One region of the Pseudomonas lutea genome, then DNA from elsewhere that is predicted to be linked to it. Evidence: predicted binding sites of a transcription regulator. Region 1 holds the regulator's gene; the other holds the start of a gene.
What was found. Region 1 encodes sigma-54, which starts transcription at its own class of promoters, with help from an activator protein. Its sites were predicted from a motif close to ANTGGCATNNANNTTGCTNT; they were not measured.
Positions count from the first base shown of each region.

Region 2: LT42_RS00795 (circularly permuted type 2 ATP-grasp protein) is a predicted target of sigma-54. The motif match lies at 3,577-3,596, and genes of this name have one in related genera.

Region 1 covers NZ_JRMB01000002.1:772,991-788,127, forward strand. Annotated here, with positions in the region: gene LT42_RS15635 (ATP-binding cassette domain-containing protein) at 1-616, opposite strand, end outside; gene LT42_RS15640 (KpsF/GutQ family sugar-phosphate isomerase) at 925-1,899, shown strand; gene kdsC (3-deoxy-manno-octulosonate-8-phosphatase KdsC) at 1,900-2,433, shown strand; gene lptC (LPS export ABC transporter periplasmic protein LptC) at 2,444-3,016, shown strand; gene lptA (lipopolysaccharide transport periplasmic protein LptA) at 3,003-3,545, shown strand; gene lptB (LPS export ABC transporter ATP-binding protein) at 3,545-4,270, shown strand; gene LT42_RS15665 (RNA polymerase factor sigma-54) at 4,456-5,949, shown strand; gene hpf (ribosome hibernation-promoting factor, HPF/YfiA family) at 6,025-6,333, shown strand; gene ptsN (PTS IIA-like nitrogen regulatory protein PtsN) at 6,346-6,810, shown strand; gene rapZ (RNase adapter RapZ) at 6,813-7,670, shown strand; gene LT42_RS15685 (HPr family phosphocarrier protein) at 7,687-7,959, shown strand; gene LT42_RS15690 (sensor domain-containing diguanylate cyclase) at 8,004-9,533, shown strand; gene LT42_RS15695 (PA2169 family four-helix-bundle protein) at 9,576-10,049, opposite strand; gene LT42_RS15700 (DUF3820 family protein) at 10,282-10,545, shown strand; gene LT42_RS15705 (aminotransferase class V-fold PLP-dependent enzyme) at 10,574-11,779, shown strand; gene LT42_RS15710 (bifunctional 4-hydroxy-2-oxoglutarate aldolase/2-dehydro-3-deoxy-phosphogluconate aldolase) at 12,120-12,794, opposite strand; gene pgl (6-phosphogluconolactonase) at 12,812-13,531, opposite strand; gene zwf (glucose-6-phosphate dehydrogenase) at 13,518-14,987, opposite strand.
Region 2 covers NZ_JRMB01000001.1:175,437-190,573, forward strand. Annotated here, with positions in the region: gene LT42_RS00780 (LTA synthase family protein) at 103-2,175, shown strand; gene LT42_RS00785 (hypothetical protein) at 2,345-2,581, shown strand; gene LT42_RS00790 (ribonuclease E inhibitor RraB) at 2,833-3,171, shown strand; gene LT42_RS00795 (circularly permuted type 2 ATP-grasp protein) at 3,630-5,039, shown strand; gene LT42_RS00800 (alpha-E domain-containing protein) at 5,052-6,011, shown strand; gene LT42_RS00805 (transglutaminase family protein) at 6,008-6,856, shown strand; gene LT42_RS00810 (acetyl-CoA C-acetyltransferase) at 7,641-8,846, shown strand; gene LT42_RS00815 (3-hydroxyacyl-CoA dehydrogenase NAD-binding domain-containing protein) at 8,911-11,058, shown strand; gene LT42_RS00820 (amidotransferase) at 11,220-11,942, shown strand; gene LT42_RS00825 (magnesium and cobalt transport protein CorA) at 12,025-12,996, opposite strand; gene LT42_RS00830 (lysophospholipid acyltransferase family protein) at 13,089-13,841, opposite strand; gene LT42_RS00835 (crotonase/enoyl-CoA hydratase family protein) at 13,990-14,679, opposite strand; gene LT42_RS00840 (DUF6388 family protein) at 14,813-15,106, opposite strand.

The sequences.
Region 1 (15,137 bases):
CGAGGTCATGAGACACCACGATACTGGTGATACCCAACGCATCGTTGAGCAGCCGGATCAGCCGAACCAGCACGCCCATTGCGATAGGGTCCTGACCGACGAAGGGCTCGTCGTACATGAGGATCTGCGGATCCAGCGCGATGGCCCGGGCCAGTGCGACCCGGCGCTTCATGCCACCCGACAGCTCGTCAGGCATCAATTCCACGGCACCGCGCAGCCCGACTGCCTGCAGCTTCAGCAGGACGATGTCGCGGATCATGTCTTCAGGCAGCTTGGTGTGAACCCGCAGCGGAAACGCTACGTTTTCAAAAACGTCGAGATCGGTGAACAGCGCGCCGCTCTGGAAAAGCACGCCCATCTGCTTGCGGGCATCGAACAGATCGCTGCGCGAAAGCTTCGGCAAATTCTGGCCGTTGACCCACACTTCGCCTGCGCTCGGGCGCAGTTGTGCTCCCATCAGTCGCAGCAGCGTGGTTTTACCACTGCCCGATGGCCCCATGATGCCGGTGACTTTGCCCCGGGGAATGCGGATGTCCACATTATTGAAGATGCTGCGCGTACCGCGCTTGAAGGAAACGCCCTTCAGCTCGACCGCGTAGGCGTTATCGGCACTCATCTAAACTCCTTGCGATGCAACCTGTCTCTCAGATGCCGCGTTCTTGACGAACGACACACTTTCGGAGGGGCCGAACAAGCGGCGGACTATACCACCGCTCTCATACGCCGCCCAAGCTCCAACGTGTCAAGTCGCAAACAAAGAAGTGGATTAGAGACTGCGTTGAAATTTCCTACCTGTCGCCAGCCTTATTAAAGCGCCTGCTGAAGGACCAGCCGCTTCATTAAACAAACAGCAGCGATGAAGCGTGAGGCTTTTGAACATTGCCGCTATAATCCCCGGCTTTTCACCAAGCGACCCCTTCCGATATGTCCAATGCCCGCGACCTGATTGAATCGGCACAGAGCACCATCCGCCTTGAAATAGAGGCCGTGGAAGGTTTGCTCGCGCACATCAATGCCGATTTCGTCCGCGCCTGCGACCTGATTTTGGGCAGTCAGGGCCGCGTGGTCGTGGTCGGCATGGGCAAATCAGGGCACATTGGCAAGAAGATCGCCGCGACCCTCGCCAGCACGGGCACGCCTTCTTTTTTCGTGCACCCGGCTGAGGCCAGTCACGGTGACATGGGCATGATCACCAGCGCCGACATCATCCTGGCGTTGTCCAATTCGGGCACGACGGCCGAAATCGTCACGCTGCTGCCACTGATCAAACGCCTGGGCATCAAGATGATCAGCCTCACCGGTAACCCGGAGTCGACGCTGGCCAAGGCCGCCGATGTCAATCTCAATGCACGGGTAGAAAAAGAAGCCTGCCCGCTCAATCTGGCGCCGACCTCCTCCACTACGGCGGCGCTCGTCATGGGGGATGCCCTGGCCGTCGCGCTGCTCGACGCCCGAGGCTTTACCGCTGAAGATTTCGCGTTTTCCCACCCCGGCGGGGCGCTTGGCCGCCGGCTGCTGTTGAAGGTCGAGCACGTCATGCACACTGGCGCGAACCTGCCTCAGGTGGCGCGAGGCACGCCGCTGCGTGACTCGCTGATGGAAATGACGCGCAAGGGCCTGGGCATGACGGCCATCCTCGAAAGCGACGGCCGTCTCGCCGGCATCTTCACGGACGGCGATCTGCGGCGCACGCTCGACCGCCCCATCGACATACGCCTGGCGACCATCGATGAGGTCATGACCGTACACGGCAAGACCGTGCGCCCGGAAATGCTTGCAGCCGAGGCGCTGAAAATCATGGAAGACAACAAGATCGGCGCACTCATTGTGGTCGACGAGAACGATCGCCCGGTTGGCGCGTTCAACCTTCAAGACCTGCTTCGTGCAGGAGTCATGTAAATGAGCGCCGATATGAACGACCTGATGCAACGCGGCAAGAACATCAAACTGGCCATCTTCGACGTCGATGGCGTGCTGACGGATGGACGGCTGTATTTCCTCGAAGACGGCAGCGAGTTCAAGACCTTCAACACCCTCGATGGGCAAGGCATCAAGATGCTCATCAATTCGGGTGTGGCGACTGCAATCATCAGTGGCCGCAAGACCCCCGTGGTAGAGCGGCGTGCAAAAAATCTTGGTATCGCTCATCTGTATCAGGGCCGCGAAGACAAGCTCGTGGTTCTGGACGAGCTTTTACAGCAACTGAATCTAAGCTACGAACAGGTCGCGTACCTGGGTGACGATCTGCCTGACCTGCCTGTGATACGCCGCGTAGGCCTGGGCATGGCTGTCGCCAACGCCGCCGGGTTTGTGCGCGAGCATGCACATGGCACCACCCGGGCACGTGGCGGCGAAGGCGCTGCCCGCGAATTCTGCGAGCTGATCCTGAACGCTCAGGGCAACCTCGAAGCGGCTCACGCCGCCTACCTATAGAAGTGCATTTATGCTGAGCAAAAAGTTTCGTACGTTTCTGCTGTTCGGTGTGCTGGCGCTGCTGCTGGCCGCGGTCGGCTACTGGAACATCAGCCCCGAGAGCTTCCTTGATCAACCCAAGGCTGCCGTGGATGAAAGCGCTGTCGACTATTACGCCACCAACGCCCACAGCATCCAGTACCTGCCCGACGGGACCATGCAATACGACATGACCGCGGACAAGGTCGAGCACCTGAAAGCCACCGACGTCACGCTGATGACTACGCCGGTGCTGCAGATGTATCGGGGCTCAACCTTCCCGTGGCATGTGCAGAGCGTTCGCGCTGAAGTGTCGCCGGGCGGTGATCATGTCGAACTGATCGACTCGGTGCGCATCAACCGCACCGACGAGAAGAACCGCACCACCATCATCACCAGCAGCCGCATGACTGTATTCCCTCAGAAGCAATATGCGGAAACTGCCCAACCCGTTAGAATCGACGGTCTTGGCGGTGTAACGACCGGCACGGGTATGAAAGCGTATCTGAAAGAAAGCAGGATGAACCTGCTATCCAACGTAAGAGGACAGTATGAGGCTCGTTAAAACCCTTCCTTTTTTGCTCGGCCTGGGCGCAGCACTGGGAAGCGCGAGCGCCTGGTCTCTGCCGACGGATCGCGATCAACCCATCCATATTCAGTCGGATGACGCGCAACTGGACGACAAGCAGGGCATCGCCACCTACAAGGGCAATGTCATCATTACTCAGGGCACGATGAAAATCACCGGTAACACGGTGACCATCACCCGTACGCCACAAGGTGACGTGGACGTCTTCACGTCAGTGGGCAACCTGGCTTATTACGAGCAGAAGCCCAGCGTGGACAAGCCCATCGTTCAGGCATGGGGCGTCACCATTCAGTACTTCGCGGCCCAGAACCGCATCGTCCTGATCGACAAAGCCAAAGTGGTCAATGACGGCAACACCTCCGAAGGCGAGAAAATCGTCTACGACACCGTCAAGCAGGTCGTCAACGCTGGCCGTGCCAATGGCACCAAGGTGACTGCGCCGCGTCCGCGCATCGACATGGTCATCCAGCCGAAAAAGAAAACCGACCAGCAGAAGGCCCAGTAATGGCGACGCTGAAAGCCCAACACCTGGCCAAGGCCTATAAAAGCCGTCAGGTCGTACGTGACGTCAGCCTGTCTATCGAGAGCGGCCAGATCGTCGGCCTGCTCGGCCCGAACGGCGCCGGCAAGACCACCTGCTTCTACATGATCGTGGGATTGGTCCAGGCCGATCAGGGTCGCGTCCTGATCGACGACCAGGACGTCAGCCACCAGCCGATGCATGGCCGCGCACGCGCTGGCATCGGCTACCTGCCCCAGGAAGCGTCGATCTTCCGCAAGCTCTCGGTGTCGGACAACATCATGGCGATCCTGGAGACCCGCAAGGAACTCGATCGCGCCGCCCGCCGCAAGGAGCTCGAAAGCCTGCTGCAGGAATTCCACATCACCCATATCCGCGACAACCTGGGCATGAGCCTTTCAGGCGGCGAACGTCGCCGCGTCGAAATCGCCCGCGCACTGGCCACTTCGCCAAAATTCATTCTGCTCGATGAGCCCTTTGCCGGCGTTGACCCGATCTCCGTTGGCGACATCAAGCAGATCATTCACCACCTCAAGGCTAAAGGGATCGGTGTTCTGATCACTGACCACAACGTGCGTGAAACGCTGGATATCTGCGAAACCGCCTACATCGTCAACGATGGGCAATTGATTGCCGAGGGCAACGCTGAATCCATCCTGGCCAACCAGTTGGTCAAGGAAGTGTATCTGGGTCACGAGTTCCGGCTCTGACCGAGTGATGACGGGGCATCGGGCGACGAGCCGCATACGCTCCGTCGCCGCCTCGCTTTTAATTGTCATCACGCTCTAGGCAAACCCTCCTGCTTCAGGCATATAATTTGCTTAAGTTGGCGCCCTTGGCGCCCTGGTAGTAAATGGCGCGCAGTGCGCCGGCGAATAAGGTGTTTAGCCCTGCCATGAAACCTTCGCTAGTCTTGAGAATGGGCCAGCAGCTGACGATGACCCCGCAGCTGCAACAGGCAATCCGTTTACTTCAGTTGTCGACGCTGGATCTCCAACAGGAGATTCAAGAGGCGCTGGAGTCGAACCCGATGCTGGAACGGCAAGAGGAAGGCGACGATTTCGATAACGCCGACCCTTTGGCCGATAACATAGAGCAAAAGCCCAACGCCGATGTTCAGGAGCCGACCTATCAGGAGTCGGCGCCGACTGTGGACAATCTTGAAGAAGGCGACTGGAGCGAGCGCATCCCCAACGAGCTGCCCGTCGACACTGCGTGGGAAGACGTTTATCAGACCAGCGCCAGCAGCCTGCCCAGCAACGATGACGATGAGTGGGACTTCACCACCCGCACCTCGGTTGGCGAGAGCCTGCAAAGCCACTTGCTGTGGCAGCTGAACCTGGCGCCGATGTCGGACACCGATCGCCTGATCGCCGTGACCCTGATCGACTGCATCAACAACCAGGGCTATCTGGACGAGACACTGGAAGAGCTGCTCGACGCTTTCGACCCTGAACTCGACATCGAGCTGGACGAGATCGAAGCGGTTTTGCATCGTATTCAGCAGTTCGAGCCTGCCGGCATTGGCGCTCGCAACCTGAGCGAATGCCTCCTGTTGCAGCTGCGACAGTTACCGGCCAAGACCCCGTGGCTGGCAGAAGCGCAGAAGCTGGTCGGTGATTACATCGATCTACTGGGCAGCCGCGATTACTCACAGCTGATGCGCCGCATGAAGCTCAAGGAAGATGACCTGCGTCAGGTCATCGAACTGGTCCAGAGCCTCAACCCCCGCCCCGGCTCGCAGATCGAATCCAGCGAACCTGAATATGTCGTCCCTGACGTCATCGTGCGCAAGGACAACGAGCGCTGGCTGGTGGAATTGAACCAGGAGTCCGTTCCACGCTTGCGGGTCAACCCGCAGTACGCCGGCTTTGTGCGTCGTGCCGATACCAGTGCCGACAACACCTTCATGCGCAACCAGTTGCAGGAAGCGCGCTGGTTCATCAAGAGCCTGCAAAGCCGCAACGAAACGCTGATGAAAGTGGCCACTCAAATCGTTGAACATCAGCGTGGCTTTCTGGAGTACGGCGACGAGGCGATGAAGCCGCTGGTCCTGCACGACATCGCTGAAGCGGTGGGCATGCATGAATCCACGATCTCGCGCGTGACGACGCAGAAGTTCATGCACACCCCGCGCGGAATTTACGAGCTCAAGTATTTCTTTTCCAGCCACGTCAGCACCTCGGAAGGCGGCGAGTGCTCGTCAACGGCCATTCGCGCGATCATCAAAAAACTGGTCGCCGCGGAAAATCAGAAAAAGCCGTTGAGTGACAGCAAGATCGCTGGTTTACTGGAAGCACAAGGCATCCAAGTGGCCCGTCGCACAGTCGCCAAGTACCGCGAATCCCTGGGGATTGCGCCGTCCAGCGAACGCAAGCGACTGATGTAAGGTCATGCGTCAAAGCGTTCCAGCGGCAGGCACTACGCCTGCCTCTTAATGCACTGGCAACGAAGGAGAAGCTGTATGCAAGTCAACATCAGTGGACACCAGCTGGAAGTGACCGAACCTCTGCGTACCTACATCGGTGAGAAGCTCGCCCGATTGGAACGCCACTTTGACAAGATAACCAACGTACAGGTCACCATGGAGGTCGAGAAGCTCAAGCAGAAAATTGAAGCCACCTTGCATGTGCCTGGCGCAGAAGTGGTTGCCAACGCTGAACACGACGACATGTACGCCGCCATTGACCTGCTTGCCGACAAGCTTGACCGCCAACTCAAAAAACATAAGGAAAAACAGCAAAGTCTGCTGCAAGGCGCGACTGCTCGCTGATACTCCCCACCCATGATCCGACTTGAAAATATCCTGACCCCTGGCCGTTCGCTCGTGAACGTGCCAGGCGGCAGCAAGAAAGCCGTACTCCAAAACATTGCCAAGATGATCGGCAGAGAAGTGCCCGATCTCGACGAAGAGGTGGTGTTTGAAAGCCTTATTGCCCGTGAGAAGCTGGGTTCGACCGGCTTTGGCAACGGCATTGCCATTCCTCACTGCCGCTTGAAGGGCTGCACCACACCCGTGAGCGCAGTTCTGCATCTCGAGAAACCCATCGACTTCGACGCCATCGACGGCGCGCCGGTCGATCTGTTGTTTGTGCTTCTTGTGCCTGAAGCGGCGACCGACGCTCACCTCGAGCTGCTGCGTCAGATCGCCAGCATGCTTGATCGCGAAGACGTCCGTAAAAGCCTGCGCGGCGCCAAAACCAGCGAAGATTTGTATAACGTCGTCCTCGACGCCCAGAACGGTCACTGACCATGCGCATGATCATCGTCAGCGGTCGCTCCGGCTCCGGTAAGAGCACGGCTCTCGATGTCCTCGAAGACAGCGGCTTCTATTGCGTCGACAACCTCCCTGCGGGCCTGCTTCCGGAGCTTGCAGAGCGCGCGTTGATCAACACCGAGCTGGCGGAACCGCTGTTGGCGGTTTCAATCGACGCACGCAATTTGCCGAGTCACCTGACCCGATTCCCGCGCATGCTCGAAGAAGTCCGCGCGCGGCACATCCAGTGCGACGTGCTCTTTCTGGACGCGGATGAAGCCACCCTGCTCAAACGCTTTTCCGAGACACGTCGTCGTCATCCGCTCAGCACGGCCACGCGTTCATTGGCAGAAGCCATCCGCGACGAGAAGACCTTGCTCGGCCCCATCATTGATTTGGCTGACCTGACGGTCGACACCACCCACCTCAATCTTTATCAGCTGCGCGACATCCTTAAACTGCGGCTGCTGAACAAGCCTGAGCCGGGCACGGCGTTCCTCATCGAATCTTTCGGCTTCAAGCGTGGTATGCCCGTCGACGCTGATCTGGTCTTCGATGTGCGCTGCCTGCCCAATCCGTACTGGAAGCCCGAACTGCGCGAGCAATCGGGCCTCGACAAGCCAGTGGCTGAATACCTGGCGGCCCAGCCGGATGTCGAAGAGATGTTTCAGGACATCTTTTCATACCTCAACAAGTGGTTGCCGCGCTTCGCCGCCAGTAACCGCGCCTACGTCACAATCGCCATTGGCTGCACGGGCGGGCACCACCGCTCCGTCTACCTGACCGAACGCCTGGGTCAGGTTCTGCAGCAATCGCTCAAGAATGTTCAGGTTCGCCACCGCGACCTAAGCTGAAAGGACCTCCATCGCGATGCCCGCTCTACAAATCACCATCATCAACAAGCTGGGTTTGCACGCCCGTGCCGCAGCCAAATTCGTGGGCGTTGCCGGCAAGTACCCATGCCAGATCAGGGTCGGCCGCACGCCAGAGTCCATGGTCGACGGCAAAAGCATCATGGCCGTCATGATGCTCGCCGCTGGCAAGGGCACCGAGATCCACCTGGCAACTGAAGGCGAGGAGGCAGATGCTGCACTCAAAGGCCTGACGGATCTGATCAACAACAAGTTCGACGAAGGCGAATAAACCTCTCCCCTGAGCAAAGCCCTCCTTCCTGCCTGAGATGATCGATGCCACTGACAGCCATGCCTCCCGACGCGCGAGGGGTCAGATCAGGGTCCGAGAAGATACTGATGCTGGGCAGCGTGGTGGCCGTGGCGGCTATTCTGGCCATCGTGGGATGGCTGCTCTTTCGCGAACTCGGCACTGCCAGCGAGGCCGCCGTGCGCTCGGCAAACAATGTCGTGCAACTGATCGACGCCGACGTGCAGCGCAATGCCGAGCTGTACGACACCTCTCTTCAGGGCTTGATCGCTGCATGGCGCCGGCCCGACCTCATGACCATTTCCCCGGAGCTACGGCAATTGGTCCTGTTCGATCGCGCCACGGCTGCCCCCTATAAAGGGGACCTGGTGCTGCTTGACGATACCGGCCGGATCATCGCCGATTCCACATCGCTCATACCGCGGCAAGACGATTTTTCGGATCGTCCGGGTTTTTCCGACCTCAAGAACAGTGGCTCGCTGGCGTTGCGGGTGGACGGGCCTTTTCTTTCGCGCTGGGGTTTCAAGGACCTCTGCATCAGTTTCAGCCGCCGTCTCCCGTCTGATGATGGCAGGTTCGTCGGGGTCGCCAGCGCATCGATGCGGCTTTCCTATTTCGATCAGTTGTTCCGCACCCTCGACATCGGGCCGACCAGCACGGTTAACCTGCTCAGTGCAGAGGGGGTATTGCTTGCGCGTCAACCGGATGACAACACCCGAACATTCATCGGCCAGAATTTCAGCATGCGGCCGAACTTCAAACGGATCCTGAAAGAGGTTAATGGCAGTTTTGCGGCAGTTTCCGAGCTGGATGGCGCGCAACGCCTTTATACCTTCTCCCGTGTGGGCGACTTGCCGTTGATTGTCGTGGTGGCCCAGTCACGGGACGATGTCTACGCCGTATGGAAACGCAATGCACTGTTGGTGACAGGCGCGACCGGCCTGCTCTGCCTCGGGATTGTGTGGCTGTCATGGTTACTCGGCCGGCAGTTGCGCCTTCGTCATAAGGCGGAGCGTGAACTGGCCGGCCTGGCCTCGACCGATGGCCTCACCGGGCTGGCGAATCGGCGCAGGCTGGATCAGGTCCTGAAGCAGGAATGGGCGCGAGGCATACGCTCGGGCAGGCCGCTGGCATTGCTGATGATTGATGTGGACCACTTCAAGGCTTTCAACGACCGGCATGGGCATCACGGTGGCGATGTCGCACTGCGCAGCGTTGCCCAGACCCTTGCTGCGAACATTCGCAGGCCCGGGGATCTGGCGGCGCGCTATGGCGGTGAGGAATTCATGATCGTGCTCCCTGAAACGGACAAGTCCGGTGCATGCGTCATCGCCGAAAAACTGCGCCTGGCCGTCGAAGGCCTTCCGCCGTTCGCTGATGACACCGTACCTATCACCGTCAGCATCGGCGTCGCCACGCATCTGCCCGCGACCCACGACTTGCCCGAGCCGCTGTTTCACGCTGCCGACCGAGCGCTTTATCGCGCGAAGAAATATGGCAGAAATCGCGTGGAGGTCGAACCCTACGTTCATCCATACGCCGAGCGCCAGGCATAAAAAAACGCCAGACTGGCTGGCGTTTTTTCGAGCTACTCCAACTTACTTGTTGGCAGCACGAACGGTGTCACGCAGGGCTTTGACCTTGTCGTGGTTCGCCTGCACGCCCTGCAGCTGACGCTGGATCAGGGCAGTGACGTTGGCTGGCAGGTTCTTCTCGGTGGCTTCCTGTGCAGCTTTTTTGTAAGCCTTCAGGGCGTGGTCTTCACCGCTTTCGACTTCGTTGAGAACGGCTTCGTCGCTCTTACCGGTGAGGGCACTTTTCAGGTTTACCCACAGACGGTGTGCGCCGCCAGCGACGCTCGAGGAATCTTCTGGGTCGCCGCCCAGTGCACGCACTTCGGCTTGCAGCTCGGCAACAGAGGTTTTGCAGCCGGAAGAGCGGGAAAGCAGGTAAGCCTTGATTTCCGGGTTCTTGGCGTCTTCAGCAGCAGTGTGGAAACCTTTTTCACCGTCAATGCTGGTCTCGATCAAGTCATTCAGAACAGAGATGGCTTCTTTGTTGATATCCGACATTTTGCGGTTCCTTTCTGGCAGGTTTATCAAAGGTTCGATGAAGCGAAACGCTCTATACAAGGAATATTGCACTGTGCATGCCAGCTTTTCCGAAAATGAAATATCCTTTTATTTCAGTCACTTATCCTTATCAAGCGACAGTTGCACCGCGCTTTCTGCATGATCTGTATGTTTTCGCAATTGCAGAATGCACGTATTGTCTGGATTCACCCCAATGGATACGCGGTTTTGCATGGAACCTGAAAAACTCAAACTGCTGGTCGTCCGTGAGATGCCGTTCGGCAAGTATCAGGGCCGCTTATTGGCCGACCTCCCCGGCGACTATCTGAACTGGTTTGCGCGGCAGGGATTTCCTGCAGGCGAGCTCGGCAGCTTGCTGGCACTTATGCACGAGATCGACCACAACGGACTCTCGGCATTGCTCGACCCCCTGCGTACACGTCCCCGCGAGCCCTTGCGCAGCGGCCCATCGAAAGCCCCCATACGCTTCAACTGAATGGCCAATGACCACAGCGAGCAGCCTGATGAACAGCACCGCATACGCGACACCGGAAACAGTGGATGAGCAGGCTCGGAGCGAGGAGTTCTGGGGGCAGATTGCTGCGCAGTATGATCTGGAGCCTGGCCCGGTCAACTTTGAGCACGGCTATTTCGGCCGCATGACCCGCGCGGCACTTCAGGACTACGAGCAAAACCTTGCTTACGTCAACCGCAGCAACTCGGTCTATGTGAGGCAACAGTTCGACACGCAGGACAGCGAGACCATCCGCGCCGACCTTGCAAGCCTGCTCAACGTGCCCGTGCGGGACGTCGCCTTGACCCGCTCCGCATCCGAATCGGTGCAGTCGCTTATTCGCAACTACAACGGCCTGGTTCCCGGTGATCAGGTGCTCGTAAGTGACCTGGATTACAACAGCGTTCAAACCGGCATGCGCTGGCTGGCGAAAAACCGTGGCGTGGAGGTGATCGAAATCACCCACCAGCACCCTGCCAGCCACGACGCGCTATTGCAGGCCTACCGTGAAGCATTCGCTGCCCATCCCCGCCTCAAGCTGGTTGCGCTGACCTACGTCACCCACCGGACCGGGCTGGTGATGCCGGTCAAGGCAATCGCCGAGCTGGCCAGGGATCACGGCGTGGAGGTGATTCTTGACGGCGCTCATGCGCTGGGTTTGCTGGATTTCGAGCTCGCGGACCTGGGCGTCTCGTTTGCCGGGTTCAATTTGCAGAAGTGGATAGGCGCACCGTTGAGCCTGGGCTTTATCTACGTAAAGCAGGCGCGCCTGAGTGCTATTGATCCGGACATGGCGGACGAACGTTATGGAGCGGACGATATTCTCGGACGCGTCCCGTATGGCACGCCGAATATTCCAGCACTGATGACGCTGCCCAAAGTCTTCGCAGACCACCGTGCCATGGGAGGTGCGATCGCCAAGGGTGCCCGGCTGGCTTACCTGCGAGACTGTTGGGTGACTCAGGCGCGAGCAATTGAGGGCATCGACGTGCTCACGCCGGACGATCCCCGGCTGTATTGCGGCATTACCTCATTCAGGTTCAGCCGTCACGCCGATCAGGAACGCATGGTTAAACGCCTGTTGGATGAGTACGGAATCTTCGCGGTGACGCGGGAAGGGTCCGCTTGCGGGACGTGCATTCGCATCACCCCGGGCTTTACCACCTCCATCAAGGACATTGAACGCTTGGTGGCGGCATTGCGCGCGCTCGCCTGACCCGACATGAATGACCTGGCCAAGACGACCCATTAAACCAAAAAAAACGGCGCCCCCATCACGGAGACGCCGCATAAACCATCGAGAAACGAACTACAAAGGAGCGGCAAAGATAAGCGTCCCAGCGACACTTCGCGGGGTACATATTTATGTCGTGCAGAAAAACTCGAAAAAAAAGCGGCGCTCCCGACCAAGGAGCACCGCTAAATAGCCATGCAACAACAACGACTTCTGCAGCAACGCCCCGCAGAGCGTTTCAATCCAATCATATTCAGTATTTAACCAGCCTTCACTTGAACGAAGGCTGAAGGGCCTAGCACCTGTGCGCCAGCGCTTGGGCTCAGTCGAATAAGGCAATCGCCTCGGCCGTGGCGTCGGTAATGCGCTGCCAGTCGCCGTTCTTCACCCATGCGTTGTCGATCATCCAGGTACCGCCCACGCACATCACGTTCGGCAGCGCCATGTAGCTTTTCAGGTTGGCCGCGCTGACGCCGCCGGTTGGGCAGAAGCGGACTTCCGGGAACGGGCCGCCCAACGCCTTGATGGCACCCACACCCCCGCTGATCTCTGCGGGGAACAACTTGAAGCGGCGATAACCCAGCGCATACCCGATCATGATTTCCGAAGCGCTGCTGATTCCCGGCAGCAAAGGCAATTCGCTCTGCGCGCCGGCTTCCAGCAAATCCTGAGTGCTGCCAGGCGTGACGATGAACTGGGAACCCGCCTCTTCCGCGGCCTTGAGCATGTGACGATCAAGAATGGTCCCGGCACCCACGCTCATCTCCGGACGCGCGTCACGCAGCATGCGGATGGCCTTCAGCCCAAACTCCGAGCGCAGGGTGATTTCCAGCGCATTCAGACCGCCTGCGGCCAGGGCGTCGGCCAGCGGCAAGACATCCTGTTCGCGGGCGATGGTGATGACCGGGAGAATCTTCGCTTTCGCGCAGAGCGCGTCGATCTGGGCAATCTTGCTCGCCATGCTGTTCAACGGCTGCTTCACTTGGGTATTTTCCATGGCGGCTGATCCTTTGCTTATGGGCACCAGTAGATCTCTAGAGACGGGTTGAGGAACGCGCGCACGGGCATTTCGGCGAGGTCATCGCCTGCCAGGGCCGCGCGCAATGTGTCGAGTTTGGCCTGCCCTGAAACGGACAAGATGGTGGTCGCTGCCGACGCCAGTACGGGCCGGGTCAGGGTCAGACGCTGATGCGGGACGGTCGGCGCGAGCATGGGCAGGCAGCGACGATCACTGTTGAGGTCCAGCGCTTCCTTCAGATGCGGACTGTCGGGGAACAGCGATGCGGTGTGGCCGTCGTCGCCCATCCCCAGAATCAGCACGTCGATCTTCGGCAGCGCCTTGAGTGCCTCGTCAGTCTCGGCCGCGGCTTCATCCACCGTCGTCGTCGCACGGTACAGACTAAAGAAACCCGCCTCGGCCGCCGGGCCCTGAAGCAGAAAACGCTTGAGCAGGCCTTCGTTGCTGTCGGCGTGCTCGGTCGGCACCCAGCGCTCGTCAGCCAGACTGACGCAGACTTTCGACCATTCAAGTGGCTTCTGGGCCAGCGCTTTGAAAAACGCCACCGGACTTTTGCCACCCGATACCACCAGCGTGGCCGTGCCGTGGGGATTACTGGAAATCGCAGCACCCAGGCGCTCAGCCACGTGATCGGCCAGCGTGTTCGCAAGCACTTCAGCGTTTTCGAATTCGTGGGTTTTCAGACCCGCCGGAAATTCAAGTTCACATATCGCCATACCAGGACCTCCCGTCACGCGTAATCAGAGCGATGGAGCTCATCGGCCCCCATGAACCGGCGGGATAAGGCTTGGGCGCGTCGCCCGCCTTCTTCCAGCCAGCGATCAACTGGTCGCACCATTGCCATGCGTATTCAATTTCATCTTTGCGGACAAACAGATTCTGGTTGCCTCGCATGACCTCAAGCAGCAAACGCTCGTAGGCGTCCGGTACACGCGCGCTGCGGTAGGCATCGGAAAAACTCAGCTGCAACGGGTTACTGCGCAGCTGCATGCCTTTGTCCAGGCCTTGATCCTTGGTCATCACTTGCAGCGAGATGCCTTCATCGGGCTGCAGGCGGATGATCAGCCGGTTGCTGATCTGCAAGCGCTGTTCGGGGGCGAAGATGTAGTGCGGCGGCTCTTTGAAGTGGATCACGATCTGCGACAGTTTTTGCGGCATGCGCTTGCCCGTGCGCAGGTAGAACGGCACGCCTGACCAGCGCCAGTTACGGATGTCGGCGCGAATCGCGACGAACGTCTCGGTGTCGCTTTGGGTATTGGAGTTTTCTTCTTCAAGGTAACCGGGCACCGGTTTGCCGTCGCTGTAGCCGGCGATGTACTGCCCGCGCACCACTTGCGTGGCCAGACGCTCCGGCGTGAACGGCGCCAGTGCCTTGAGCACTTTTACCTTCTCATCGCGGATGCTGTCGGCCGAGAGGTCGCTGGGCGGGTCCATCGCGATCAGGCAGAGCAATTGCAGCAGGTGGTTCTGAATCATGTCGCGCAACTGGCCGGCCTGATCAAAATAGCCCCAGCGCCCCTCAATGCCGACCTTCTCTGCCACGGTGATTTCCACGTGGGAGATGTGGTTCTGGTTCCACTGCGTTTCGAACAGACTGTTGGCGAAACGCAGCGCAATGAGGTTCTGCACCGTGTCCTTGCCCAGGTAGTGGTCGATCCGGTAGATACGGGTCTCGGGCAAATACTGCGCGACGGCATCATTGACCCTACGCGACGAGGCGAGGTCATGCCCGATGGGCTTTTCCAGCACGGCGCGGGTACGTTCGGTCAAGCCGACCAGCGCGAGGTTTTCGCAGATGGCGCCATAGACTGACGCGGGGGTCGCGAAGTAGGCAATCATGGTCGGCGCGTCGCCTACGGCTTCAGCCAGCGCGACGTAATCGTCGCCCTTGAGGAAGTCCACGTGCAGGTAACTCAGGCGAGCCTGAAAACGCTCCACGTGCTCGGTCTCAAGCTGCGCCTCGGGAACGAAGCGACGCAGGCTTTTATCGATGTAAGCCAGGTGCTCTTCAGGCGTCCCGGGCTCACGGGCCAACGCAATAATTCGGGTCTCGGCATGCAGCAGTCCAGCTCGATCAAGCTGGTACAACGCAGGAAACAGTTTGCGTACCGCCAGGTCACCCAAGGCGCCAAACAACGCAAAAGTGCACGGTTCAACCGTAATCGAGAGCATAATGTTGGTTCTTTTATCAAGTTAGGCTACAAATACCTTTTTTAAAGGCGTTACTCAAGGCCAAATGTAGTAATAACCACAACATCCCCACCAAAACCACATTAGAGTGGTGATCACCACAGGCCCTCAGTACGATAGGCCACCTTTGCG
Region 2 (15,137 bases), on a different contig from region 1:
AGGTTCACGTAGTATTTGCCACCCAAAGCCCGGCCTGACATGCGAACGTCGTCGGCGCACAGCTTTTGAACCCAACCTGAAATCCAACGGATCCCACAACACATGGCCAAAACGGACGCCCCGGCGCGCGCGCCGCAACCTACCGTCAAATCGCACCTGGCCTATACGCTTTTGAGCGGCCTGGTGCTGATGGTCCTGTACACCCTTTTGCGCATTGCATTGCTGGTCTATAACCGCGAAGGCATCGGTGCGACGCCGGCCTCGACGTTTGTCGAAGCATTCGGCAATGGCCTGCGATTCGATTTGCGGCTGGTCGTGTACATCCTGATTCCTTTGCTGCTGTCCCTGTTCAGCGCACGCATGATGGCCGCCCGTGGCGTGTTCCGCTTCTGGCTGACGCTGGTCGCGAGCCTGACCGCATTCTTCGGCCTCATGGAAATGGATTTCTATCGCGAATTCCACCAGCGCCTGAATGGCCTGGTTTTCCAGTACGTGAAGGAAGACCCTAAAACCGTTCTGAGCATGATCTGGTACGGCTATCCGGTCGTTCGCTATCTGTTGGCGTGGGCACTGGTGACCTGGCTGCTGAGCCTGGTCTTCAAAGGCGTGGATCGCGTGACCCGGCCGCGAGGCGGTTTCAACGTCGCCAGCGCTGACAATCGCGTGGTGGCGCCGTTGTACAAACGCGCTGTGGTGTTCCTGCTGTGTCTGGTGGTGGCCGTTATTGCCGCCCGTGGCACGCTGCGCCAGGGCCCGCCATTGCGCTGGGGCGATGCGTACACCACCGACTCCAACTTCGCCAATACGTTGGGGCTCAATGGCACGCTGACGCTGATCGCAGCGGCGAAAAGCCGGATGTCCGAAGACCGCGACAACATCTGGAAGGCGACCTTGCCGCAAGCCGAAGCCCAGCAGATCGTGCGTGACATGCTGCTGACCCCCAACGACAAGCTGCTAGACCCTGAAAAGGCTGCGGTGCGCCGGGACTTTACCCCGCCGCAAGCCAACACCCTGCCGATCAAGAACGTTGTCGTGATCTTGATGGAAAGCTTCGCCGGTCACTCGGTGGGCGCATTGGGCGATGAGTCCAATATCACGCCGTACTTTGACAAGCTGTCGCAGGAGGGCCTGCTCTTTGATCGCTTCTTCTCCAACGGCACGCACACCCATCAGGGCATGTTTGCGACAATGGCGTGTTTCCCTAACCTGCCGGGCTTCGAATACCTGATGCAGACCCCGGAAGGCAGCCACAAGCTGTCCGGTCTGCCGCAACTGCTCAGCGCACGCAAGTACGACGACGTGTATGTGTACAACGGTGACTTCGCCTGGGATAACCAGTCGGGGTTCTTCAGCAACCAGGGCATGACCAACTTCATTGGCCGCAATGACTTCGTCAACCCGGTGTTCTCGGACCCTACCTGGGGTGTGTCCGATCAGGACATGTTTGACCGTGGTGCCGAGGAGTTGAAAGCCCGTGAAGCCAAAGGCAAGCCGTTCTATGCCTTGCTGCAGACCCTGTCCAACCACACGCCGTACGCGTTGCCGGCCAACTTGCCGGTCGAGCGCGTGACCGGGCATGGCACGCTGGATGAACACCTCACCGCCATGCGCTATTCGGACTGGGCGCTGGGGCAGTTCTTCGAGAAAGCCAAGAAAGAGCCGTACTACAAGGACACCCTGTTTGTGGTCGTCGGTGACCATGGTTTCGGTAACAACGAGCAGATCACCGAGATGGACCTGGGTCGCTTCAACGTCCCGATGCTGATGATCGCGCCGGGCCTGCAGGACAAATTCGGCAAGCGCAGCAGCATTGTCGGCACGCAAATCGACATCGTGCCGACCATCATGGGTCGACTGGGTGGCGAGACCGTGCATCAGTGCTGGGGTCGCGATTTGCTGAACCTGCCGTCTGGCGATCTGGGCTTTGGCGTGATCAAGCCTTCGGGCAGCGAGCAGACCGTTGCGCTGGTCACCGGCGACCGTATCCTGATCGAACCCAAGGAAATGGAGGCGAAGGTCTACCGCTATGAGTTGGGTAACAAGCCGCACGCCGAGCTGGTGCCCAACGCACCGGATGCTGCAGAGTTGCGCAATAAACTCGACAGCTTCCTGCAGACGGCGACCAAGAGCCTGCTCGACAATACCGCTGGCGTAAAAGACGCCAAGCCTCAATGACCGCAGCTTGATAAAAAACGCCCCGAGTCCGGGGCGTTTTTTTTGCCGGGCAAAAGCCCGCATACGGCCGCGTGGCCAGCCCAAGCGCTGACAACGCGGGTTGAACGTCGTTGCGCTGCAAGGGTCAAGATCATTAGGCCGTTGTCAGGCCTTTACTAAGGAGACATTGATGAAAGTGTGGACTATTTCGTTTCTGGACAAAGACGGTGTACAGCAGAGCCTCGATCTTGACTCCGATCACCGTCCCAGTGAAGAAGAGGCTGCGCAGAAAATCCGTCCGATTCTGTTTCCGGTGGCCAGTGATCTTGATCTCAATGACCTCGATGGACGCACCGCCGAGCCCACCGTGAAGACACTCAAAGAGCAGAATGCGGTACAGATCATCTCCATCGTCGAAGCTTCGTAAAACACCTGCTTTTTCCTGCAATCCTGCCAATTGGCAACGCCCCTCCAATGGGCGTACTCTGCCAGTGAGGTCGGTGATGCATCCACCTGAGTTCGCTCACGTGCGCATGCCCGTTTTGTAATAACGCACTGGCTTTATCAGCGACATGCTTGAGTTCCGGGCGGCAGATGACCTGCCGCTTCACGCCCCGCCATCGTGGCGTGTTTCGGAATTGTTGAAACTCTATCTATCGTTGCATAGGAGGACGTTTCATGAGCACAGCCTATCAGGAAGACATCAGCAGCCATGTACTGCGCTGCATGAAAGAAGGCGGTTTCGACTTCGCCCGCATCCACCCCATCGAGTTCTATGCCACGTTTCCGGACGAGGATCGCGCGCGTCAGGCCGCTGATAAATTCCGTGGGGAATCCGTCAATGTCCAACTCAATGCACGGGAGGACGGTGCCTGGCACCTGGAGCTGAGCAAGGTGATGTACGCGACTTACGACGGGATCGGGGACTTCGAGCAGGATTTCCAGACGGCCATTCTGGGTCTGGACGGGGAAGTGGAAGGGTGGGGCGTCAAACAGGAACTCAAGCGTCTGCATTGATATTGGAAGGCACGCTGTCCAGATATCTCCCGTGAGCTTTTTCCGTCCTCGTTCAATGACGAGTCGGAGGCGGGAGATGCACCGCACTGAATCACGGACAAAAAAAAGCCGCTCTCATCGGAGCGGCGGAAAGGGAATGGCGGGTGGCGCACTGACGGTGCTGCCGAAATAGTTTCGAAGCCGGCTGCCTTGTGTGATCTGGCGGCGGGTCTTCGCGATGGGGCGATTATGCGAGTCGGGGCGGGTCGGCGGAAATCGTCTCTCGCTATGCCGTCGATAGTTTTTTCAAGCGTGGCACGCATCGCTATGAAGCGTGAGCGAGTGGGTGAGGGCGCATCGCGCACAGGAATGGTGCGAGTGGTCTGACTGGTTTAACCAACCCGTTGAAATCTAAGCGTTTATGCCGATGGCACGGGCCTTGCGAAGGCTCTGATGTCCATGGTGACAAGGAGTACGGCATGATCCGCACCTTTTACGACGAGATGTACGATGCGGGCGGCGCAGTTCGTCCGCATTACCGGGAATTTGCCCGCTGGTTGGGTGAAGCGCCACCTGAGCTGCTTGCTCAGCGCCGGCGCGAGGCTGACCTTTTGTTTCATCGCGCCGGGATCACGTTCACGCTGTACGGCGATGAGCAGGGCACTGAAAGGCTCATCCCCTTTGACACCATCCCACGGAGCATTCCGGCCAGTGAGTGGCGCGTCGTTGAGCGCGGCTGCATTCAGCGCGTCAAGGCGCTGAACATGTTTCTGGCAGACCTTTACCACGATCAGCGCATCATCAAGGCCGGCATCATCCCCGCCGAGCAAGTCCTCGCCAACGAGCAGTATCAGTTGGCGATGCAGGGCCTGAATCTTCATCGAGACCTGTATTCGCACATTTCCGGTGTCGATCTGGTGCGCGACGGCGACGGCACGTATTACGTGTTGGAAGACAATCTGCGTACGCCCAGCGGCGTCAGTTACATGCTGGAAGACCGCAAAATGATGATGCGGTTATTCCCCGAGTTGTTCGCGGCGCAACGCATTGCCCCCATCGATCACTACCCGAATCTGCTGCTGGATACCTTGAAAAGCTCCAGCCCGCTGGATAATCCGAGCGTCGTGGTACTCACGCCCGGACGCTTTAACAGCGCGTTCTTCGAGCACGCCTTTCTGGCGCGGGAAATGGGCGTCGAGCTGGTCGAAGGCGCCGATCTGTTCGTGCGCGACGACCGCGTGTTCATGCGTACCACCGATGGCCCCAAAGCGGTGGACGTGATCTACCGCAGGCTCGACGACGCGTTCCTCGATCCGCTGGCGTTCAACCCCGACTCAATGCTTGGAGTGCCGGGCCTGCTGGCCGCCTATCGTTCCGGCAACGTGGTGCTGGCCAACGCCATTGGCACCGGGGTCGCTGACGACAAGTCGGTTTACCCTTTCGTGACTGACATGATTCGTTTCTACCTCGACGAAGAGCCGATCCTCAAGAACGTGCCGACCTGGCAGTGTCGCAAGCCCGAGGAACTGTCTCACGTGCTCGCCAATCTGGGCGATCTGGTCGTCAAGGAAACCCAGGGCTCCGGTGGCTACGGCATGCTGGTCGGCCCTGCCGCCACGGCCGCTGAAATCGAGTCCTTCCGGGCGCGGCTCAAGGCCAAGCCCCATGCGTACATCGCGCAACCGACTTTGTGTCTGTCAACCTGCCCGACCTTCGTCGAAAACGGCATCGCCCCTCGTCACATTGACCTTCGCCCCTTCGTTCTGGCCGGCCGCGAGACCCGTGTAGTGCCCGGTGGCCTCACGCGCGTTGCCCTGCGCGAAGGGTCGCTGGTGGTGAATTCGTCGCAGGGTGGCGGGACCAAAGACACCTGGGTGGTCGAGGATTAAGGATGCCTGCCAATGCTAAGTAGAACTGCCTCGGATCTGTACTGGATGTCGCGTTACCTTGAGCGCGCCGAAAACCTGGCGCGGATGCTCGACGTCAGTTATTCGCTGTCGCTGATGCCACAGGACGGACGCGGGGATGGCCTTAATGAAATGGCCATGCCCTTGTTGATCACCGGAACCCTGGACGATTACCTGGAGCGCCACGGCGACTTGCACGCCGAGCGCTTGCTGCACTTTTTTGCCCTGGACGCGGCCAACCCCGCGAGTATCTTCAGCTGCCTCGGCGCTGCGCGGGCCAGCGCCCATGCCGTGCGTGGGCGTATTACTGCGGACATGTGGGAGAACATCAACGCCACCTACCTGGAAATTCGCGGCATCGCGGAGCAGGGCCTGAGCCGCTATGGCATGAGCCGTTTCTGCGAATGGGTCAAGGAGCGTTCGCACCTGTTCCGTGGGGCCACTTACGGCACCATCATGCGCAACGACGCTTTCCGCTTCATTCGTCTCGGCACCTTCATCGAACGCGCCGACAACACGCTGCGCATGCTCGACGCGCGTTACGAGATGCTGGAGCTTCGCGGTCCTTCTGCCAATGCCGCAGCGGACAGTTCAGCGGCGGGTTATTACCAATGGAGTGCGTTGTTGCGCGCGTTGTCCTCCTTTGAGGCCTACACGGAGGTGTATCGCGATGCGCCCGGTGCGCGGCAGGTTGCAGAACTGCTGTTGTTGCGAGCCGATATCCCGCGTTCGTTACGCGCCTGCCTGGAGGAACTGGACCTCATTCTTGCCAGCCTGCCGGGCGCCAATGGCCGTCCCGCGCAGCGGCTGGCAGCCGAGCTGGACGCTCGCCTTCGCTACACCGGCATCGACGAAATCCTCGATGAAGGCCTGCATGAGTGGTTGAACGAATTCATTCCACTTCTGGCCCAACTGGGTAGCGTCATTCACACTTCTTACCTGGAGGCTGCATGAGAATCTCAATTAGCCACGAGACCACCTATCACTACGACGATCAGGTCCGCGCCAGCATCCAGTATTTGCGTTTGACCCCCCATGACAGCGAGCGCCAGCAAGTCTTGAGCTGGGAACTGGCGCTGCCGCGTCCGGTGCGTGCGCAAATCGATCCGTTCGGCAACATCCTCCACGTGCTGACCCTGGACGAACCCCACGAGGCCATCGTGATTGGGGCTCGGGGCCAGGTTGAGATCGATGAGAAGCGTGAGGCTGAACACGAAACCCAGTCTTCACTGCCGTTCCTGCGCTTTACCCGGCTGACTGAAGCCGACGAAGCGATTCGCGCCTTCGCCGTGGCGCAGACGCACGCACGCACCGACCGCACGGCGCTCATCGATATGATGCACGCGCTCAACGAGCACATTGCGTACACCCCTGGGGTGACCGCCGTCGACACCTGCGCTGCCCAGGCCTTCGCCAGCCGCGCCGGGGTCTGTCAGGACCATACCCATGCGTTCCTGGCCTGCGCCCGCAGTCTGGGGGTGCCGGCCCGCTATGTTTCGGGTTATCTGTACAGCGACAGCAGCGAACACCTGTCCAGCCACGCATGGGCAGAGGCATGGATCGACGACGCCTGGTACAGCTTCGATGTGACCAACCAGTTGGCGATCCCGCAGCGGCACCTCAAGCTGGCGGTCGGCCTGGATTATCTGGATGCCTGTCCGGTTCGCGGCATGCGCCGTGGCGGCGGCTGCGAGCAGATGCACGCCAAGGTTGTCGTATCGCCCACTGCGCCGATCGCGGTCCCGTCTGCGCCCGAAAAGACTGCTGCGCCCATGATCCAGGTGCAGCGTCAGGGTTGAGGAAGTTCGGTCGGGCGTACCGACCGCCACTTGCTTTCAGCAATGCCCATCGACTCGCCACGTCCTCGATGAACAGCCGTGCAGGCCTGCCGGCTGGTACTCATTCGTTTTGAGCTACTCGCAAGTACGTGCACACCGAGAACGCTGCCTGCGCAATGCAGTCATCGGCGTGATCGGAGCACGAGCTTGCCGCCGGGAGGCTCAGCCAAACAATCGGGTGAGGTTTGGCAATATGAGGAGCAGGGTCGTCGCGAAAACAATCAACCCGGCCTGACGAATTTTTGAGCGCTTGAACATAGTAGATGCCTTTTCTTGTTATTCCTGAGCGACAGAAACCCACAGGCTTCGGGGATGACCAAAGCGAAGGGTTGGCAAAGGTGAGGCAAAAGAGCAGGTTTCCCGGTCAGCAGACCGTGGACGACAGGCGCTTGATGAATCGATTTTGTTATCGCGCCACTGCTACTGACTTAACCTTAGAGCCCACGTGCCGCGCGGCTTAGATCGTTATGAGCTGGACAGCCGGTTTCTCATAACCGAGATGTTTTTTGGCGAATTGCTATCACGCATACATTCCCCTCCTAGACGCCTTCACCGTTTACCGCCATTGTTCGTTACCTTGCTACCGTTCGTCTGAGTCCGAAACTTCTCACAACCAGCTACCCTATCAAGCGGTTCGGCAGCGACGGTCGCGCAGTGAGAGATAGACGCCAGTCAAACATCAAGGCAGCAGCGTGATGACAATCGTGCTGTCAGTGAACGAAAAAAGTGGGTTAGCGAGGACAGGATGACCGAAGCGTTTATTTATGATGCTCTGCGCACGCCGCGTGGCAGAGGCAAGCCGGACGGCGCGCTGTACAGCGTGAAACCAGTGGATCTGGTGACCGGGCTGCTGAAGGAGCTGCAACTGCGCAGTCATCTGGACACGGCCCTGGTCGACGACATTGTGCTGGGCTGCGTGACCCCGATCGGCGAACAGGGGGCTAACATCGCCAGAACGGCCGCGCTGGTGGCTGACTGGTCGACGCGAGTCGCCGGGCTGCAGGTCAACCGGTTCTGCGCCTCCGGCCTTGAGGCGGTGAACCTGGGCGCGATGAAAATCCGCTCCGGCTTCGAGGACCTCGTGGTGGTCGGCGGGGTGGAATCGATGTCGCGCGTGCCAATGGGCAGCGATGGCGGTGCATGGATGGGAGATCCGCACACCAACCTGCACACTCAGTACACCCCGCAGGGCATTGGCGCTGACCTGATAGCCACGCTGGAAGGTTTCAGTCGCGAAGACGTTGACGCCTTTGCGCTGGGCTCGCAGCGCAAGGCCGCACAGGCCCAGGCGAGCGGCGCGTTTCGCCGTTCGCTGGTGACGGTGCGCGACCAGAACGGCATGCTCTTGCTCGACCATGACGAGTGCATTCGACCGGACACTTCGCTGGAAGCGCTATCCAGCCTGCGGCCCAGCTTTGCGAACATCGGCAAAATGGGTTACGACGCCACAGCGCTGCGCGTCTACAGCCACGTCGAACGCATCGAGCACGTGCACACGCCCGGCAACAGTTCGGGCATCGTCGATGGCGCTGCATTGATGCTGCTGGGCACCGCACACATCGGTCAGTCTCTTGGGCTCAGGCCGCGTGCGCGCATCGTCATGACCGCCGTGACCGGTACCGATCCCACCATCATGCTGACCGGGCCTGCGCCTGCCGCGCTCAAGGCTCTGGCGCGGGCCGGGCTTGTGCTGGATGACATCGACCTGTTCGAGGTCAACGAGGCCTTTGCATCAGTGGTGCTCAAATTCATCAAGGACACCGGGGTCGACCCCGACAAGGTCAACGTCAATGGCGGATCCATTGCCCTCGGTCATCCACTCGGGGCCACCGGCTGCATCATGCTGGGCACCTTGCTCGACGAGCTGGAGGCCCGGCAGCTGCGTTATGGTCTGGCGACCTTGTGCGTCGGAGCCGGCATGGGCATTGCGACGATCATCGAGCGGGTATGAGCATGAACCCCGCGCACTTGACCGCACGCGTGTATCCGCAAACAGTTTCAGGAAGAACGACCGTATGACCGACGCCATTCGCTACGAAACGGGGGCCGATCAGATTGTCACGTTGACCCTCGACATGCCCGGCCAGCAAGCCAACACCATGAACGCCGCTTACCGTCAGGCCATGGCTGACATTCTGGAGCGCCTGCAGGCCGATAAGGCATTCATCGCCGGGGTCATCATCCGCTCGGCAAAAAAGACGTTCTTCGCCGGGGGCGACCTCAACGAGCTGGGCCAGGTCGATGCGTCCCGTGCCGCCGGGTTTTATCAAATGACCATGGGCATCAAGGCCCAGCTTCGCCAGTTGGAAACGCTCGGCAAACCCGTCGTCGCTGCCATAGAAGGCGCGGCGCTGGGCGGTGGGTTGGAGTTGTGCCTGGCCTGTCATCATCGCATTGCCCTGAAGGGCAGCCACGTCAGGCTGGGACTGCCGGAGGTCACCCTTGGCTTGCTGCCTGGAGGCGGCGGGACAGTGAGGCTGGTGCGCATGCTGGGGCTGGAGAAGGCCTTGCCGTTGCTGATGGAGGGGCGCGCGCTGAGTGCAGAACTTGCCCTGGAAACAGGTGTGATCGATCAGATTGCCAGCGACGCCGACGACCTGCTGGCCAAGGCACGGGCATGGATCGTCGCCAATCCGGCCCCGCTCAAAGCGTGGGATCAGCCCGGCTTCGAGTTGCCCGGTGGCACGCCAGCGAACCCGAAGGTCGCGCAGATGCTGGCCATTGCGCCCGCCATACTGCGCAGCAAAACCCAGGGCTGCTACCCGGCGCCGGAAAAGATTCTCGCCGCGGCGGTGGAAGGTGCCCAGGTGGACTTCCACACCGCCGAAAAGATCGAGGCGCGGTATTTTACCGAGCTGGCCATTGGTCCCATCGCCAAAAACATGATCGGCAGTTGGTTTCAGCTCAATCAAGTCAAGGCGATCGAGGGCCGACCCAAGGCGCCGCCGGTGTTTCATATGCGCAAAGTCGGCATTCTGGGTGCTGGCCAGATGGGCGGCGGGATCGCTTATGTCACCGCGATGGCAGGCGTCAATGTGATCCTCAAGGACCTCAATCTGGCGGCCGCGCAGAAGGGCAAAGACCACTCCGTACGACTTCTGGACCGTCAGGTTGCCGCAGGACGCCTTACCGAGGCTCAGCGCGACGCGGTGCTGGCGCGGATCAAGCCCACCGGTCGCGACAGTGATCTGGAGGGTTGCGACCTGATCATCGAGGCGGTGGCCGAAGACCGCGAACTGAAAGCGCAGGTCAGCGCCGCAGCCGAGCAGGTGGTGGTGCCCAATGCAGTGATCGCCTCCACCACCTCGACGCTGCCGATTACCGGCCTGGCCAGCGCAATCAGCCGGCAGGAGCGGTTCGTCGGTCTGCACTTTTTCAACCCCGTGGAAAAGATGCGCCTGGTGGAGATCGTGAAAGGCGCGCGCACCAACGACATGACCCTGGCCCGTGCGTTTGATTTCGTTCGGCAAGTGGGCAAAACAGCCCTCCTTGTGAACGACACGCGCAGCTTTTTCACTTCGCGTGTATTCACTGCGTTCGCAGACGAGGGTATTGCGATGGTCGGCGAAGGGGTAAGTGCGCCGATGATCGAAACCGAGGCGCGCAAGGCCGGGATGCCCGCAGGCCCGCTGGCGATGTCGGATGCGGTGTCGTTGAGGCTGATGAGCGACATTCGCCAGCAGACCCGCAAGGACCTCGCTGGACAAGGAGCTGACATTGAGGTCAGAGCACATCCGGCCGACGCGGTGATTGAGCAGTTATTGAGCGAGCATGGCCGTACAGGCAAAGCCGGCGGTGGCGGGTTTTACGATTACCCCGACGCCGCGCCCAGGCATTTGTGGCCGCCGTTGAAACTTCGTTTCGAAAAGCCCGAGGCGCACATCAGCGGTCAGGACATTCGCGACCGGTTGCTGTTTATTCAGGCCCTGGAGACCGTTCGCTGCCTGGAGGAGGGCGTCGTGCGCTCAACCGCCGACGCGAACATCGGATCAATGTTGGGTGTCGGTTTTCCTGCATGGAGCGGAGGAGCGTTGCAGTTCATCAATCAATACGGTTTGAAAGCCTTCATTACCCGCGCCCGCGCCCTGGCCGAGCGTTATGGTGAGCGCTTCCAGCCGCCGGCCCTGCTGCTGGAAAAGGCAGAAGAGGGGGCGCGGTTTTAATAACCGGCCTGAGATGCGCCCACGGCTGCGTCGCACCTTCAAATGAAGGCGCAACGGCGTGCGGTTGACAGGGCGCGCAACCCAACTGGGCCTTGCCTTGCCCGGGCCTTCAAGGCAGGCTTGGGCCCTGCATTTTTGCCTTTTCCGCTTCAGGGATTTATATGTCGTTACGCATCTGCATTCTGGAAACCGACGTCCTTCGCCCGGAACTGGTTGATCAGTACCAGGGTTATGGGCGGATGTTCGAAAGGCTTTTCGCACGTCAGCCGATTCCTGCCGAATTCGTCGTCTACAACGTCATGCAAGGCGACTATCCGCCTGATGAAGAGCAGTTCGACGCCTACCTGATCACCGGGTCCAAGGCTGATTCCTTCGGCACTGACCCATGGATCGAAACCCTGAAAACCTATTTGCTCGAACGCTACAAACGTGGCGACAAGCTGCTGGGCGTGTGCTTTGGCCATCAGTTGCTGGCGCTGCTGCTGGGTGGCAAGACCGAGCGGGCCACGCAAGGCTGGGGTGTGGGCATCCATCACTACAACCTGGCGCCGACCGAGCCCTGGATGACGCCTGCGGTGGATAAGCTCACGCTGCTGATCAGCCATCAGGATCAGGTCACGGCGCTGCCTGAAGGCGCGACAGTCATCGCTTCCAGCGACTTCTGTCCGCTCGCGGCGTATTACATCGGCGATCAGGTGCTGTGCTTTCAGGGGCACCCGGAATTCATCCACGACTATTCCCGGACGCTGCTCGACATCCGCCAGGACGCGTTGGGTGAGCAGGTCTATGGCAAAGGTATCGCAAGCCTGGAGGAAGACCACCACGGCACGGCCGTTGCGGAATGGATGATGAGGTTCGTCGCCAACAAGCGTCCAGCAGTCTGATGCGCAACCCGGCGCTCGCGGGCGCCGGACGTGCCCGGTTTACGCCAGGCGGTAAGCAGCGAGGCGGTTTGCAGCCAGGCTCTTATAGCCAACCGGAGCGCTTGAAGCTCGCGAACAAAATCCCGCATCCGCCCACGATCACGCCCAGCACCACGTAGTAACCGTAATGCCAGGTCAGCTCGGGCATGTTCTGGAAATTCATTCCGTAAATGCCGGCGATCGCTGTCGGGAACGCCAGTATCGCCGCCCATGCTGCGAATTTGCGTTGGGTAAGGCTTTGCCGGGATGACTCTAGCAGCAGGCTGATCTCAATGGTCTGGCTGGCAATGTCGCGCAGGTTGGCAAGGTCTTCCATCTGCCGTTTGACATGAATCTCAACGTCACGGAAGTACGGCCGCATGTTCTTGTCGATGAAGGGGAAACTCAGCTTTTGCAGTTCTTCACCGATCTCGACCATGGGCGCCACGTAGCGGCGCAGGCGCAGCAGGTCCCGGCGCAGGGCGTGGATGCGATGGATGTAGGATTCGTTGAGGTCTTTGCGCAGCACATTGTGCTCCAGCTCTTCGAGCTCGCAGTGGATCGACTCGGTGACCGGCTGGTAGTTCTCGGTGACGAAGTCCAGCAGCGCGTAGAGCACGAAGTCCTCACCGTGCTCCAGCAGCAACGGCCTCGCCTCACAGCGTTGGCGCACCAGCCCGTAGGATTTGGAGTCGCCGTTGCGTGAGGTGATGATGTAACCCTTGCCGGCGAAGATATGGGTTTCGATGAAAATCAGCTTGCCGTTTTCGCGGATCGGCGCGTAGGTCACGATAAACAGGGCGTCGCCGAAGGTCTCCAGCTTGGGTCGGCTGTGGACTTCCAGCGCATCTTCAATGGCCAGTTCGTGCAGGTTGAATTGGCGTTGCAGGGTCGTGAGTTCCTCCAGGCCGGGGTGCTCCAGGCCGATCCAGACGAAATGCCCCGGCTTGGCTGCCCAGGCTGCGCCTTCATCCAGAGAGATATTGGTGACTTTCTTTCCAGCGCTGTAGACGGCAGCGGCAACCACTCGACCCATGATGATCTGCTTCTTCTTTTAGGAAACTGACGCGCAGCTTAGCGCTCTCCCAGATCAGAGTCGGCGGTTATCAGCGAGTTCGCAGGTTTTTTTCAGCGTCGTTCAGCGTCTGTTTGGTCGGGCAGGGCATCGCCCAGTTGCGTGTCCATGCTGACAATGCAGGCCTGCATCTGCGCGTGGCACTGCGCGATGAGCTGGGGGATATCCTCGGCGGACAGGCCAGCGGTCGGGATGGCGGGCAGCGTGCGAATAATCACTTCGCCGCTGCGCCAGCGCTGTAAGTTCATGCTGCGCACATAGGTGCTGACGCATACCGGCACGATGGGCACGCCGGCCTCGATCGCCATCTGAAAGGCGCCGCGTTTGAAAGCGAGCAATCCATGGCCTTTGTTGCGGGTGCCTTCGGGGAAGACCCAGATAGAGGTGTCTTTATGCTGCAGGGTTTCGGTTGTCTGAAGAATGGAGCGACGCGCCCGCAACGGGTTGCCGCGATCGATCAGCACATTGCCCGCCAGCCAGAACAACTGGCCGAACAGCGGCACCCACTTGAGGCTCTTCTTGCCGATGCAGACCGTGCGGGGCGGCACGATGTTGCCGAGCACAAACAGGTCGTAGTTGGATTGATGATTGCAGACGATGACGCAAGGCCGCGCCCGTGCGAACTGCGGGCTGAGCTGCGCGTCAAGGCGCAGGCCGAGAATGCGCATGGCGGGGCGCGCGTACAGGCGGGCACACAGGCGGCTATTGTCCGGGTTGAAAGGTCGACACAAGCCGAGCAGCAGCCCGAGCACGCCCGCAGCGATAAAGTGCAGACCCATCAGCAACATACGCAGAACAAACAGCATGCAAAACCCACCCGGCAGGCGAAAAGCCGCGCAGTGTACGGGTGTGCACTGAAGTCGGCAATCGAACATGGCCCGGGCGGGGCAGAGGAATTTAACGGGATATTTCAGGACAACGCGCTGCGAGGTTCCAGCGCGATGCCGTGCCGGGTCAAAGGGGGATCTGGCGATCCAGTTCTATGGCGCGGTCGAGGGTTTCAAGCAGTTCCTTGCGCACTTTGAGCTTGGTCTGCTTGTGCGCGCGCATGTTGATCTTCTTCAGTTGCAGCGCCACGGTGCGCGCTGCTTCGGTGAGTTCGTCAGGCGCGACCACCTTGTCCAGGAAGCCGGCTTGCAGCGCACCTTTGGGGTCGAACATTTCGCCGCAAATCACCGAGCGGCCGAACGCACTTTTGCGCAGGCGGTCACGGGCCAGTTCGATACCGGCGTGGTGCATGGTCATGCCGATCTGCACTTCGTTGAGGCCGATACTGAACGGGCCGTCAACGCCGATTCGGTAGTCCGCAGACAACAGCAGAAATGCGCCTTTGGCCACCGCATGACCGCCACACGCGACGACGATAGGGAAGGGGAAAGACAGCATGCGCCGCGCGAGCGTAGAGCCCTCGGCCACCAGGCCCATCGCCGCTTCGGCGGATGAGGTCATGATTTTTAGATCGTAGCCGCCCGAGAGGATCCCCGGCTGGCCGGTGATGATGACCACGGCGCGGTCTTGCTCGGCGCGGTCAAGGGCGGCGTTGAACGCAGCGACCACATCATTGCTGATGGCGTTGACCTTGCCGTTGGCCAAGGTCAGCGTCGCAACGCCGTCGTCCAGCTGATAGGCGACCAAGTCACTCATGGAGCACGTCCTTTGTTGTTTTGAAGTGGCGCAGACGTTACTCACCCGGCGGTGCGAGGTAAAGCACAAAGGATGACCGGGGAGTCAGAGGGTGCGGGTCACCCAGCCTGGCGACCCGAGGGAGAGGGAGGGGCTAAACTTCGACTTCGTTGAGCTCGCAGTATTCTTCCCAGTCCATGTCCAGCGCTTCGGCGGCTTCCTTGTGTGCGGCCAGACGCAGCTCCTTGAGCTGCTCCGGGGTTTCGGCGATGAACGTCAATGCCAGTTCCCAGGTCGGGATGCCCAGGCTTTCCGCTTCATCCTCAAAGGCCCAGAGCGTTTGCTGTTGCTGCTCTTTGGGGCTCAAGTCCTGGATTTCAGCCTGCAACATCGGATTGGTCACGATGTACTTCGCCAAGGCAGCTTCGGTCCAGTCGTTTGCGTTCATGCGGGGGTGATCTCCTGTGGGTCGAGCTGAC